2 regions of the Ralstonia sp. PBBBR1 genome follow, and region 1 is predicted to be linked to the other one. Evidence: predicted binding sites of a transcription regulator. Region 1 holds the regulator's gene; the other holds the start of a gene.

Region 1 (5,686 bases):
GCTCAACGTTCGATACGCGGACGCGGGTACCAGTCAAGTCCGCGCGCAAGTTCAACGAGAACTGGCGGACGAACGCCTTGGTGGCGCCGTACACGTTGCCGCCCGGGTATGGGTACGTCCCCGCAATCGAGCCGATATTGATGATGTGTCCGCGATTGCGCTCGACCATGGCCGGAAGTAACGCACGCGTCATATGAACCAGCCCGGAGCAGTTGGTGCCGATCATGCGGTCCCAATCGGTCAGGTCAGCGCGCTGGGCAGGTTCAAGGCCGAGAGCCAGACCGGCGTTGTTGACGAGCACGTCGACTTCGCGCCAGCCCTCGGGCAGGGTGCCCGGCAACGCAGCAACGGCATCGACGTCCAGCACATCCAGCACGAACGGCAGCACCGCGTCGCCCAACTCGGCCTTGAGCGCATCAAGACGGTCCTGGCGGCGCCCTGCCGCGATCACACGATGGCCTTCTTGTACGAAACGCCGCGCGATGGCCGCGCCGAACCCGGCGGTTGCGCCGGTCACGAATACGATCATGAAAGTGTCTCCGGACCTGAAATAGCGAAAGATCAGAGTTTACCTGAAGCCTTGTGCCTTATTGCACCGCAATGTGCGTGTCTGCACGCCCGCTTCTTGCGGCGGCCATGGGGCTGTCGTACACTCGCGAACAACCATTCCACCTTGCGCGACTGGCGAATCCTGAAGCCGCTTCAGCGGCTTCGACATGTGGGCAGCGACCACGAGGAAGCGCAAGGTTTCTGGCGTCATGCACAACGGCGCCTGCCGCTCGCCTGGGCAGCGAATGGGAAGCACAGGGTGACTCGGACACCTCTGCAATCGGCTAACGCCGAGCGCAGTCGTTCAAGCCGCGCGCATGTTTCCCCACGCCTCGCCCGATCTCTGCCATTTCCGTTTCGTTTCAGACCAGACACTCGCCATGTTCGAACGCAGCCGCTATACGATCGACCAGATCGATCCCGAAATCTTTGCCGCCATCCAGAAGGAAAATCAGCGTCAGGAAGACCACATCGAGCTGATTGCCTCTGAGAACTACACCTCCCCGGCCGTGATGGCCGCGCAAGGCTCGCAACTGACCAACAAGTACGCAGAGGGCTACCCCGGCAAGCGTTACTACGGCGGTTGCGAATACGTGGACGTGGTGGAACAGCTCGCCATCGATCGCGTGAAGCAGCTCTTTGGGGCCGAAGCTGCCAACGTGCAGCCGAACTCTGGCTCGCAGGCCAACCAGGGCGTGTTCTTCGCCGTGCTCAAGCCGGGCGACACGATCATGGGCATGAGCCTGGCCGAAGGCGGCCACCTGACGCACGGCATGGCGCTCAACATGAGCGGCAAGTGGTTCAACGTGGTCAGCTACGGCCTGAACGCTCAGGAAGACATCGATTACGATGCGCTCGAAGCCCTGGCACAAGAGAAGAAGCCGAAGCTGATCATCGCCGGCGCATCGGCATTTGCGCTGCGCATCGATTTCGAGCGCATCGGCAAGATCGCCAAGTCGATTGGTGCGTACTTCATGGTGGACATGGCCCACTACGCCGGCCTGATCGCCGCCGGTGTGTACCCGAACCCGGTGCCGCACGCTGACTTTGTGACGACCACCACGCACAAGAGCCTGCGCGGCCCGCGCGGCGGCGTGATCCTGATGAAGGCCGAACACGAGAAGGCCATTAACTCGGCGATCTTCCCGGGCATCCAGGGCGGCCCGCTGATGCACGTGATTGCCGGCAAGGCGGTGGCGTTCAAGGAAGCACTGTCGCCCGAGTTCAAGGCTTACCAGCAACAGGTGGTGAAGAACGCTGCAGCCATGGCCGAAACGCTGATGGCCCGCGGCCTGCGTATCGTCTCCGGCCGCACCGAAAGCCACGTGATGCTGGTCGACCTGCGCGCCAAGAAGATCACCGGCAAGGAAGCCGAAAAGGTACTGGGTGATGCACACATCACCGTCAACAAGAACGCTATTCCGAATGACCCGGAAAAGCCGTTCGTGACGTCGGGCGTGCGCCTGGGTTCGCCAGCCATGACCACGCGTGGCTTCAAGGAAGCCGAGGCCGTGAAGGTCGCCCACCTGATCGCCGATGTACTGGACAACCCGCACGACGAGGCCAACATCGCCGCCGTGCGCGCCAAGGTGGCTGAGCTGACCAAGCAGTTCCCGGTCTACGGCTGAGGCATCCGCCGATGGCCGGATCTTCCGGCCACGTAGTACCCTGCCGCGATGCGCCCCGAATTGAATGAGGGGCCATCGCGGCGTTGTTCTTTTAGCGCAGTGCGTTCTTTGAGGTTGCCGAGGAGACCACCGGCATGAAATGCCCCTTTTGCGGCCACGCGGCCACCCAGGTGATTGATACCCGCATGTCGGAAGAAGGCGACACCGTGCGCCGCCGCCGTCGCTGCGAATCCTGCGACCGCCGCTTCACCACCTACGAACGCATCGAGCTGTTCTTCCCGGCCGTCGTCAAAAAGAACGGCAGCCGCGTCGACTACGACCGCAACAAGGTCAAGGATTCCATGCGCCTGGCGCTGCGCAAGCGCCCCGTTTCCGCCGAAGCCATCGACGAGGCCATCGCCCGCATCGAAGAAAAACTCCTCAGCCACGGCGAGAAGGAAATCGGCAGCGACCGCGTGGGCGAACTGGTGATGCGCGAACTCAAGCGGCTGGACAAGATCGGGTACATCCGCTTTGCGTCGGTGTACCGGAGTTTTGAGGATCTGGCTGAGTTTCGGGACGTGCTGGACGAGGTTGCGGCGACGAATGTGCGGAAATAGCACGCACGCGAACGGCTTCTATCGCCGCTGCGCTCCAGCCGACGACTACCAGCAGCTCGATGCCGTAAGCGTGCCCCCAGATACCATTTTATTCCCCGCCTGATCGTAGCTGAAGGTACCGCATGCATCCGTTGCCTGACCGGCCTGCGGAACGGCTTGAATCGTATAGACCGTCTGCGTAGGCACGACAGAGAAGCTCAGAGCGTAGTAGCCGTTGTCTGACTTGGTATTGGCGTAAACGCCGCTGGCGCCCAATGTCGCGCCAGCGTAGGTGTTGCCCAATGAGCGGTATTGCTCCATTTTCTGAGCCACCGCGAGCAATGCCGTTTTGGCATCCGCGCGCCTGGACTTTTGTATGTAGCCGTTGAGCGACGGATACGCCACGACGGCGAGGATGCCCACAATAGCGACCGTGATCATCAGCTCAACCAATGTGAAGCCGCGGGGCAAACGCCGAGAGCGAGAGAGTCCTGTGTTCATTGGAAGTAGATAACTGAAATCGTCCGTTCAGAGGCGTCCTTTGGATCCAGCAGGAAACGAATCTCTTGCCCCAGACGCAACGACGAGAGGCGGCCCTCATCCCCAGCAGGGCCAAATACGCGCACCGCACGACCGACCTGAAGGCGGTTACCCTGCACGTCGATCTCACCTTTATCCAGATTGAGCGCGGTGACCACGCCACGTATCATGCGAGGTGCTTCACTCGCATGGGGCCGCGCCCGACTCGACGCCGGGCTGGGCGTCACGCCACCAGGCTCGCCACCTCCCACCGCCAGCGCACCATATGCTGCATTGCCTGCCAGCACAAAGGTGGCAATCACACATAGCTTCTTCATACCTGCCCCCTCAGTTCAATTGCCGCCATGCAACACGGCCACGGGAACCCTTACCTGCCGTTTCACCAATCACTTGAATGGCACCCGCCGAAGTATTGACGTATTTGTTTTCAAATGGCGAGGCGCCCGGTGCTTGGATGGGCTGCAAAAAGCCCGGAGCAGCGGGAATTGAGCCGACTTGTCGACCACTCGTATTGGCGGGCGAACCGCCATATTGGAGTAGATCCGAGTTGTTGATGACTCCGTCGCCATTGGTATCGAAGGTCGGACTATCCAAACGGTTGCCCGTAAAGACATCCAGCTCCATCACCCAGCCGGTACCCCCGGCGCTGCATTGGGCGGTGGACGGGATGACAGTGTTAAAAATCACACGACCCGAACGAATGGTCGCATCTGTCACAGCACGCTCTCCGGTAGTCGGCAAGTTGATGTACCAACCGAGCTTCGAGCTGTTGTAGGACCCAAGTGCAATTGCATTGTCGCCGGACCGAAGCGCGTCCAAGGTTGGCGCTCCTACGGCGTGTGTCGTGATGCGATACGTGTTGCCGTCAGGACCCGTTGTTGTGCCCAACACCGATTGCTGCTGAAGATTAGACAGGCCGCTGATCGTGGCGCCCTTGTCGATGATGCCGTAGAAGGTCTGTCCAGCCGTCGACGCTGTATCGGTCGTTGTGAAGTACTGCCCCGTGCCGAAGACCAGGAGGTAGTTACCTTGCAAATTTCGAGTCACGTCCGGGCGTACCGTAATCGGCTGCCCCCCCGTACTGAACAACGGCTGCGGACTGCCGGAGGTACCAAATGCAACCCCCCAATTGCTGACCGTGCTGCTCGACAGGTCGAACTTCCACATGTTGCCCGCCAGATCGCCGGCATAAACAACGTCGGCAATGCCATCCCCGTTGGTATCAACGGCGACAGGTCCTGACAGGCCATTTGGCGCAGCAGTAGTGCCAGCGTTCGTATCGATCTTTGCAGTGACCGCTCCGGTTTCTGCATCCAACACAAACAGCACTGCGTGGCCGGTCGTGCTCGCCGCACCATCAGACTGCGTGCTGTTGTAACCATTGGCCACAATAACGGACCACCTTCCGTTGTTTGTTTTGACGATCAACGGTTGGCCAAAGCTATAGCCCATGTCTGCGTCATTCGCGTCGGTGAATTCCCAGCGCGCGACCTGGCTCGCAGTCGACTCGGTGAACTTCGACGGATCGGTGACGTCGAGCGCGAAAATGCCCTGTCCTCCACCGGCCAGCGCGCCTGACAGCAACGTATGCCACCCGCTCTTATAGAAGGTGTCCCCCACCGTGACGGAGCCGTCCGCGAAGTACTGGTGTGTGTATGTCGGAGCGGTCAGCATACTGAGGTTGCTGTAGATGGCCGCCGGAACATAGGCCATCGACTCTTTCCCCGTAGACGCATTGATGCCGTGCAGCATGCCGTCATTGGCTCCGACGTAGATCATCGGCGTTCGATTGCGCCAAGTCGATACGAATGCGGAGTAAGGGGCGCTCTCCATGTTGTCTGGATAGTTGAACGCAGGCGCGCCGACATAGTTCGGCGATGAGTGAATGATGTCGCCCAGCTTGCTCGTCGGACGATTGCGAAACGAAGGTGTGCAGGACCCACACGTATTGGCTTCGTTGGCATTGTTGCCACGCAGATAGGTCACACGCTGCGAGCCATAGCCATCGTTGGTGGTCTGGCTGGCGTTGTAGTTCAGCTTGGTCGATTGCGCCGCGTCCATCTCGGTCGCCTTCGGCGAACCCGGCGATACAGGCCACCGGAACGGAATACCGCGAGCGCCAAGAGCCGCAGACGGCTTGTACGTCAGGATCTGGCGCCCGGTATCCCAGTTCTGGGAATTGATCTGCTGGCCGGCATCCCAGAGTTGGCTGCCGATCGAACCGTCCGAGTTAATGGCATATGCAAGCAACTGCCCCGACCAGTCGGCGCTGCTGAACTTGGCCTGATACAAGGCAGTGCCTGTCCCCCAGGAACCCGCGTTCAGGGAAACGGCCGAAGCCGCTGCCACCTTGGTGGTAATGTCCGCCGCGATGCTTTGGAACTGCTGCTG
Region 2 (5,686 bases), on a different contig from region 1:
TGTAGCCGAGCGCCCGCACGTCGCGTATCAGTTGCGGCAGGTGCGGCTCGCTCAGCGGTTCACCGCCCGAGAAGACCACCGCATCGAGCAGGCCCTTGCGACGCTGCAGAAAGGCGAAGACGTCGTCCCAATCCAGCGTGCGTGTCCGGGTCTGCAAGTGCGGGTTGTGGCAGTAATGACAGCGCCACGGGCAGCCGGCCACGAACACCACTGCCGCAAGCTGCCCGGGCCAGTCGACGCTGGAAAAAGGTGCCAGGCCGCCGATGGCCGGCGGCGGGCAGTGCGGTGGCTCAGCGGGCGCGGTCTTCAACGAAGAAGCGGCGTTCACGGAATTCCCCTTGCTTGCCGATATTGAATGAGCTGACGGGCCGGTGATAGCCCATCACGCGGGTCCAGACTTCGCAGCGCGTGCGCTGGCTGTCGTCGAGTGCAACGGTGCGGTTGGTGGTTTGTGCAACGGTGGTCATACGGAGGCTCCTTCGTGATGGAGGTGGGTGGAAGAACCTGGGGTGCCGGCCCCTGTGCAGCCGCACTTGCCGTGGGGCTGCTGGGCCAGCAGATCTGCATCGCATTTCGGACAGAACGTGTGATGGCCGGACAGATAGCCGTGCTTCGGGCAGATCGAAAACGTCGGGGTGATGGTGATGTACGGCAGGCGGAAGTTGGCCAGCGCGCGGCGCACGAGTTCCTTGCATGCCTGCGGCGATGAGATCGCTTCGTTCATGTACAGGTGCAGGACTGTGCCGCCCGTGTACTTGCTCTGCAGTGCTTCCTGGCGCGCCAGCGCTTCAAACGGATCGTCGGTGTAGCCGACGGGCAACTGGCTTGAGTTGGTGTAATACGGCTGCGCTGCCGTGCCGGCCTGCAGGATGCCAGGCCAGCGCTTGCGGTCTTCGCGGGCGAAGCGGTAGGTAGTGCCCTCTGCGGGTGTGGCTTCGAGGTTGTACAGGTGCCCCGTCGCCTCCTGGAATTCCGTCATGCGCTGACGTACGTGGTCGAGCAGGCGCACCGCCATGGCATGGCCGAATGGCGTGGTGATGTCGTCGGCATCGTGTGTGAAGTTGCGCACCATTTCGTTGATGCCGTTCACGCCCAGCGTACTGAAGTGGTTGCGCAGCGTGCCCAGGTAGCGGCGCGTGTATGGATACAGCCCCTGATCGATCAGCCGCTGCACGAACTTGCGCTTGACCTCCAGCACATCGCGGCCGAGGGCGAGCAGCGTGTCCAGCCGCGCCAGCAGCGCTGCCTCATCGCCCGCGTAGAGATACCCCAGTCGCGCGCAGTTGACGGTCACGACGCCGATGGACCCGGTCTGCTCAGCCGAGCCAAACAACCCGTTGCCGCGCTTGAGCAGTTCGCGCAGGTCAAGCTGCAGGCGGCAGCACATCGAGCGCACCATGTGCGGCTCCAGATCGGAGTTGAGGAAGTTCTGGAAGTAGGGCAGCCCGTAGCGCGCCGTCATCTCGAACAGCAACGTTGTGTTTGGGTGCTCCCAATCGAAGTCCGACGTGATGTTGTAGGTCGGTATCGGGAACGTGAACGCGCGGTCTTTCGCATCGCCGGCCATCATGACCTCGATATACGCGCGGTTGATCATGTCCATCTCGGGCTGGAGATCGCCGTAGGTGAAGGGCATCTCTTCGCCGCCGATGTAAGGAACCTGTTCGCGCAGGTCGGCCGGGCAAGTCCAGTCGAACGTGAGGTTGGTGAACGGCGTTTGCGTGCCCCAGCGGCTGGGTACGTTCAGGTTGTAGATCAGTTCCTGCATGGACTGCTTGACCGCGGCATACGACATCGCGTCGCGGCGGATGAACGGCGCCATGTAGGTATCGAACGAACTGAACGCCTGCGCGCCGGCCCACTCGTTCTGCAGCGTGCCCAGAAAGTTGACGATCTGCCCGATGGCTGCGGACATATGCCGCGGCGGCGTTGCCTCCACCTTGCCCGGCACGCCGTTGAATCCCTCCGTCAGCAACTGCCGCAACGACCAGCCTGCGCAGTAGCCCGAGAGCATGTCGAGATCGTGGATGTGGAGGTCGCCCTCGCGGTGCGCCGTGCCCGCTTCGGGGCTGTAGACGTGCGAAAGCCAGTAGTTGGCCGTGACCTTGCCCGCCACGTTCAGGATCAGGCCGCCCAGGCTATAGCCCTGATTGGCGTTGGCGTTGACGCGCCAGTCGCGCTGCTCGAGGTACTCCTCCATCGTGCTTTCGACATCGACCAGCGTGTGCTTGAGCGAACGCAGCCGGGCGTGCTGTTCGCGGTAGACGATGTAGGCGCGCGCGGTGCGCCAATAGCCGGCGTCCACCAGCACCTCTTCCACGCAGTTCTGGATGATTTCGATACCTGGGCAGGGGAGCGGCGCAAGATGTGCAACCACGCCTGAGGTCAGGTGCTGCGCCTCGATGGTGTCGAATTCGCCGGTGGCCTGGCCGGCTGCGGCGATGGCCTGTCGGATCTTCTGCGCATCGAACGGCGCCAATGAACCGTCGCGCTTGGTGACTTGCCAAGTGACCTGCGTGCCCGTCATGAGGTACTCCATATAGTGGTATGGAGTCAGACTAGCACTACATATTGTGGTCTGTGAGCCTTAAAGACCTGGATCTTTGAATCGCTTGACCCCGGTCAACCGGGGCCGGGGCCGATGCACAAGCCGGGTGTCCCGGTCAGTCAACGATGAATAGTCGAGCGCCTTTTTTGGTGGTCGACTGATGGGCTTCGGCATCGTCGCCCACCTGATAGCTCATACCGGGCGTGAGCGTGAACGTGCGGCCGTCTTCCAGTGTGGTTTCCAGTTCGCCGTCAAGGCAGAACAGGATGTGGCCCTTCTTGCACCAATGGTCGGCCAGGTAGCCAGGCGTGTACTCCACCATGCGTACGCGGATGCGGTCCGACTCGTCGCCAAAGTAGCGCGTGCGCCAGATCGCCATGCCGGTTTCGCCGGCATGTTCGGTAGGTTCAACGGCAGACCAGTCGGTTGTGCCGAAGGCGAAGGGCGCCATTTTCATTGCAGGGCTCCGGTGGTGACATAAGCCCATGATGGTATCAGCGGCATACGTGGTACAGGCGTCGCTTTTCATGTGCTCGAAACAGCGCTTGTTGGTATGCCTCGACGGCATTGCGTGTCGCTCAATAATCCGCTTCGCACTGCCCAATTCCAGTGCTCATGCGGAGTCGCAGCAGGGTGTCAACGGCGCCATATCGATGTATGCAGAAATTGCATGGTGCTATGCAACATCGACATAACGATCGCCACGCGCTTCTCTAATATCGTCGCTTTTTACAAAGCGTGATGAACTTGGGCCAGCCCTTGGCCCCATGAGATCCGCGTCTGTCGCGCGCCGCCTTCCGGCCACGGTATTCCTTGGAGAAAGTCTTGAACACCAAACGTCTGACCTCCCACATTGGGCTGGCAATGCTGCTGGGCATTGCCGTCGGCTGGGGTTGCCACGAATACGCCAAGGACGCTGCGGCGGCCAAGGACATCGCTTCGTACTTCAGCATCATCACCGACATCTTCCTGCGCATGATCAAGATGATCATTGCGCCGCTGGTGTTCTCGACCCTGGTGACGGGCCTGGCAAGCATGAGTGGCGGCCGTTCGGTGGGCCGCGTGGGCCTGCGCGCGATGATCTGGTTTGTGTGCGCGTCGGCCACGTCGCTGGCGCTGGGCATGCTGCTGGTCAACTTCTTCCAGCCCGGCATGCACATGAACCTGGCGCTGCCGGATGTTTCCGCCACGTCGGGCTTGAAGACCGGCGACTTCACACTCAAGGCCTTCATCACGCACGTGTTCCCGCGCAGCATCGTGGAGGCCATGGCCACCAACGAGATCCTGCAGATCCTGGTGTTCTCGCTGTTCTTCGGCGCCGCGCTGTCGACGATGAAGAACCCGATGGACAGTGTGATCGGCCGTGGCCTGGAAGAGCTGACCAAGCTGATGTTCCGCATTACCGACTACGTGATGCGCTTTGCACCGCTGGGCGTATTTGCCGCCATGGCCGCTGCGATCACGGTGGAAGGCGTGGGCGTGCTGTGGACCTACGGCAAGCTGATCGGCGAGTTCTACCTGGGCCTGGCACTGCTGTGGGCGATCCTGTTCCTGGTGGGCTATGTGTTGCTGGGCCGCTCGCTGGGCCGTCTGCTTGGGCTGATTCGCGAGCCGACGCTGCTGGCGTTCGCCACCGCAAGCAGCGAATCCGCTTACCCGAAGACGATCGAGGCGCTGGACCGGTTTGGCGTGCCCAAGCGCATCTCCAGCTTCGTCCTGCCGCTGGGCTACTCGTTCAACCTGGATGGCTCGATGATGTACCAGGCGTTTGCGGTGCTGTTTATCGCGCAGGCCTACAACATCGAGATGAGCTTCACGCAACAGGTCACGCTGCTGCTGGTGCTGATGCTCACGAGCAAGGGGATGGCCGGCGTGGCGCGTGCATCGCTGGTGGTGGTGGCGGCCACGCTGCCGATGTTCCATCTGCCCGAAGCCGGTCTGCTGCTGATCATCGGGATCGACCAGTTCTTCGACATGGGCCGCACGGCAACCAACGTGATCGGCAACAGCCTGGCCACGGCCGTGGTGGCAAAGTACGAGCCGGCAGAAGACGAAGCGGCGGCGGACGTTGCCGAACCGGCAGTGCAACCGACGGTCGGCTGACATTCAGCCAAGATGACAATGCGCCGCCTTTCAGGGCGGCGTTGTCCTATTCGGGCGGCGTTATTCGGGCTGGGAAGCGAGCGACACCGCGACGGGGCTCAGGGGCGCGTCGCCAATGTCGACCCGCTGGGCCATTGGCGCCTCTCCGAGCAGCGCAGCCACCATGGCTTGCAGCGGAAGCACATCGCCGGTGCTCATGAAGCATGGCGTTGCGGCTTGGCCCGATGCCTGCAATCCCGCTGCCGCGAGCGTGCGGCCCAGATGGCGCGAGACGGCGTGTCCGGTGTCGATCAATGTCAGCCGGTCGCCCGCGATCTCGCGGATGGCATCTTCCAGGAATGGGTAGTGCGTGCAGCCGAGCACCAGCGTGTCGGCATTCGCATCGAGCATCGGTTGCAGATAGGCGCGCAGCAGTTCCAGCACCGCAGGCGAGTGGGTATCGCCGCGTTCGATCAGAGGGACGAGGCCGTAGCCGGGCTGGCTCAGCACCTTGCAATCGCCAGAGGCACCCGCCAGCAGGCGCGCAAATTTCTCGCTGCGCAGCGTGCTTTCGGTCGCGAGCACGCCGACCACACGGCTCTTCGACGTCGCAACTGCCGGCTTTAAGCCCGGCTCGACGCCAATCACCGGCACCGCGAGCTTTTCGCGCAGCACGTGCACGGCCTGCGCCGTGGCGGTGTTGCACGCGATCACCAGTGCCTTGCAGCCCTGGTCGACCAGCCATTCGCACACACGCAGCGTGCGATCGGCAATGTACTCGGGAGATTTTTCCCCGTACGGGGCATGGCGGGAATCCGCCAGGTAGAGAAGCGATTCGGCCGGCAGTTCGGCGCGAATCGCGCGCAGGACGGAGAGCCCTCCGAGGCCGGAATCAAAGACCCCGACCGGTGCCTGCGCGCGTGTCGTCATATTGAATGTGAATGAACGGATCAGCCCGCTGCGACCGGAATCTTGCCGATCTTCGCTTGCCATTCCGCCGGGCCGGTCTTGTGGACCGACGTGCCCGAGCTGTCCACGGCCACGGTGACAGGCATG

What was found. The regulator NrdR, encoded in region 1, represses ribonucleotide reductase genes. The targets are predictions, from matches to a motif close to CACNANATNTNGTG.
Region 2: CFE42_RS20510 (ribonucleoside triphosphate reductase) is a predicted target of NrdR. The motif match lies at 2,563-2,576, and genes of this name have one in related genera.

What each region holds. Positions count from the first base shown of each region.
Region 1 covers NZ_NKIL01000006.1:205,722-211,407, reverse strand. Annotated here, with positions in the region: gene ydfG (bifunctional NADP-dependent 3-hydroxy acid dehydrogenase/3-hydroxypropionate dehydrogenase YdfG) at 1-529, opposite strand, end outside; ZMP/ZTP riboswitch at 668-796, shown strand; gene glyA (serine hydroxymethyltransferase) at 930-2,177, shown strand; gene nrdR (transcriptional regulator NrdR) at 2,312-2,776, shown strand; gene CFE42_RS12115 (type IV pilin protein) at 2,822-3,256, opposite strand; gene CFE42_RS12110 (hypothetical protein) at 3,253-3,612, opposite strand; gene CFE42_RS12105 (PilC/PilY family type IV pilus protein) at 3,623-5,686, opposite strand, start outside.
Region 2 covers NZ_NKIL01000013.1:36,428-42,113, forward strand. Annotated here, with positions in the region: gene CFE42_RS20500 (anaerobic ribonucleoside-triphosphate reductase activating protein) at 1-328, opposite strand, end outside; gene nrdD (anaerobic ribonucleoside-triphosphate reductase) at 291-467, opposite strand; gene CFE42_RS20510 (ribonucleoside triphosphate reductase) at 464-2,527, opposite strand; gene CFE42_RS20515 (DHCW motif cupin fold protein) at 2,664-3,005, opposite strand; gene CFE42_RS20520 (dicarboxylate/amino acid:cation symporter) at 3,374-4,651, shown strand; gene murI (glutamate racemase) at 4,712-5,560, opposite strand; gene CFE42_RS20530 (fumarate hydratase) at 5,581-5,686, opposite strand, start outside.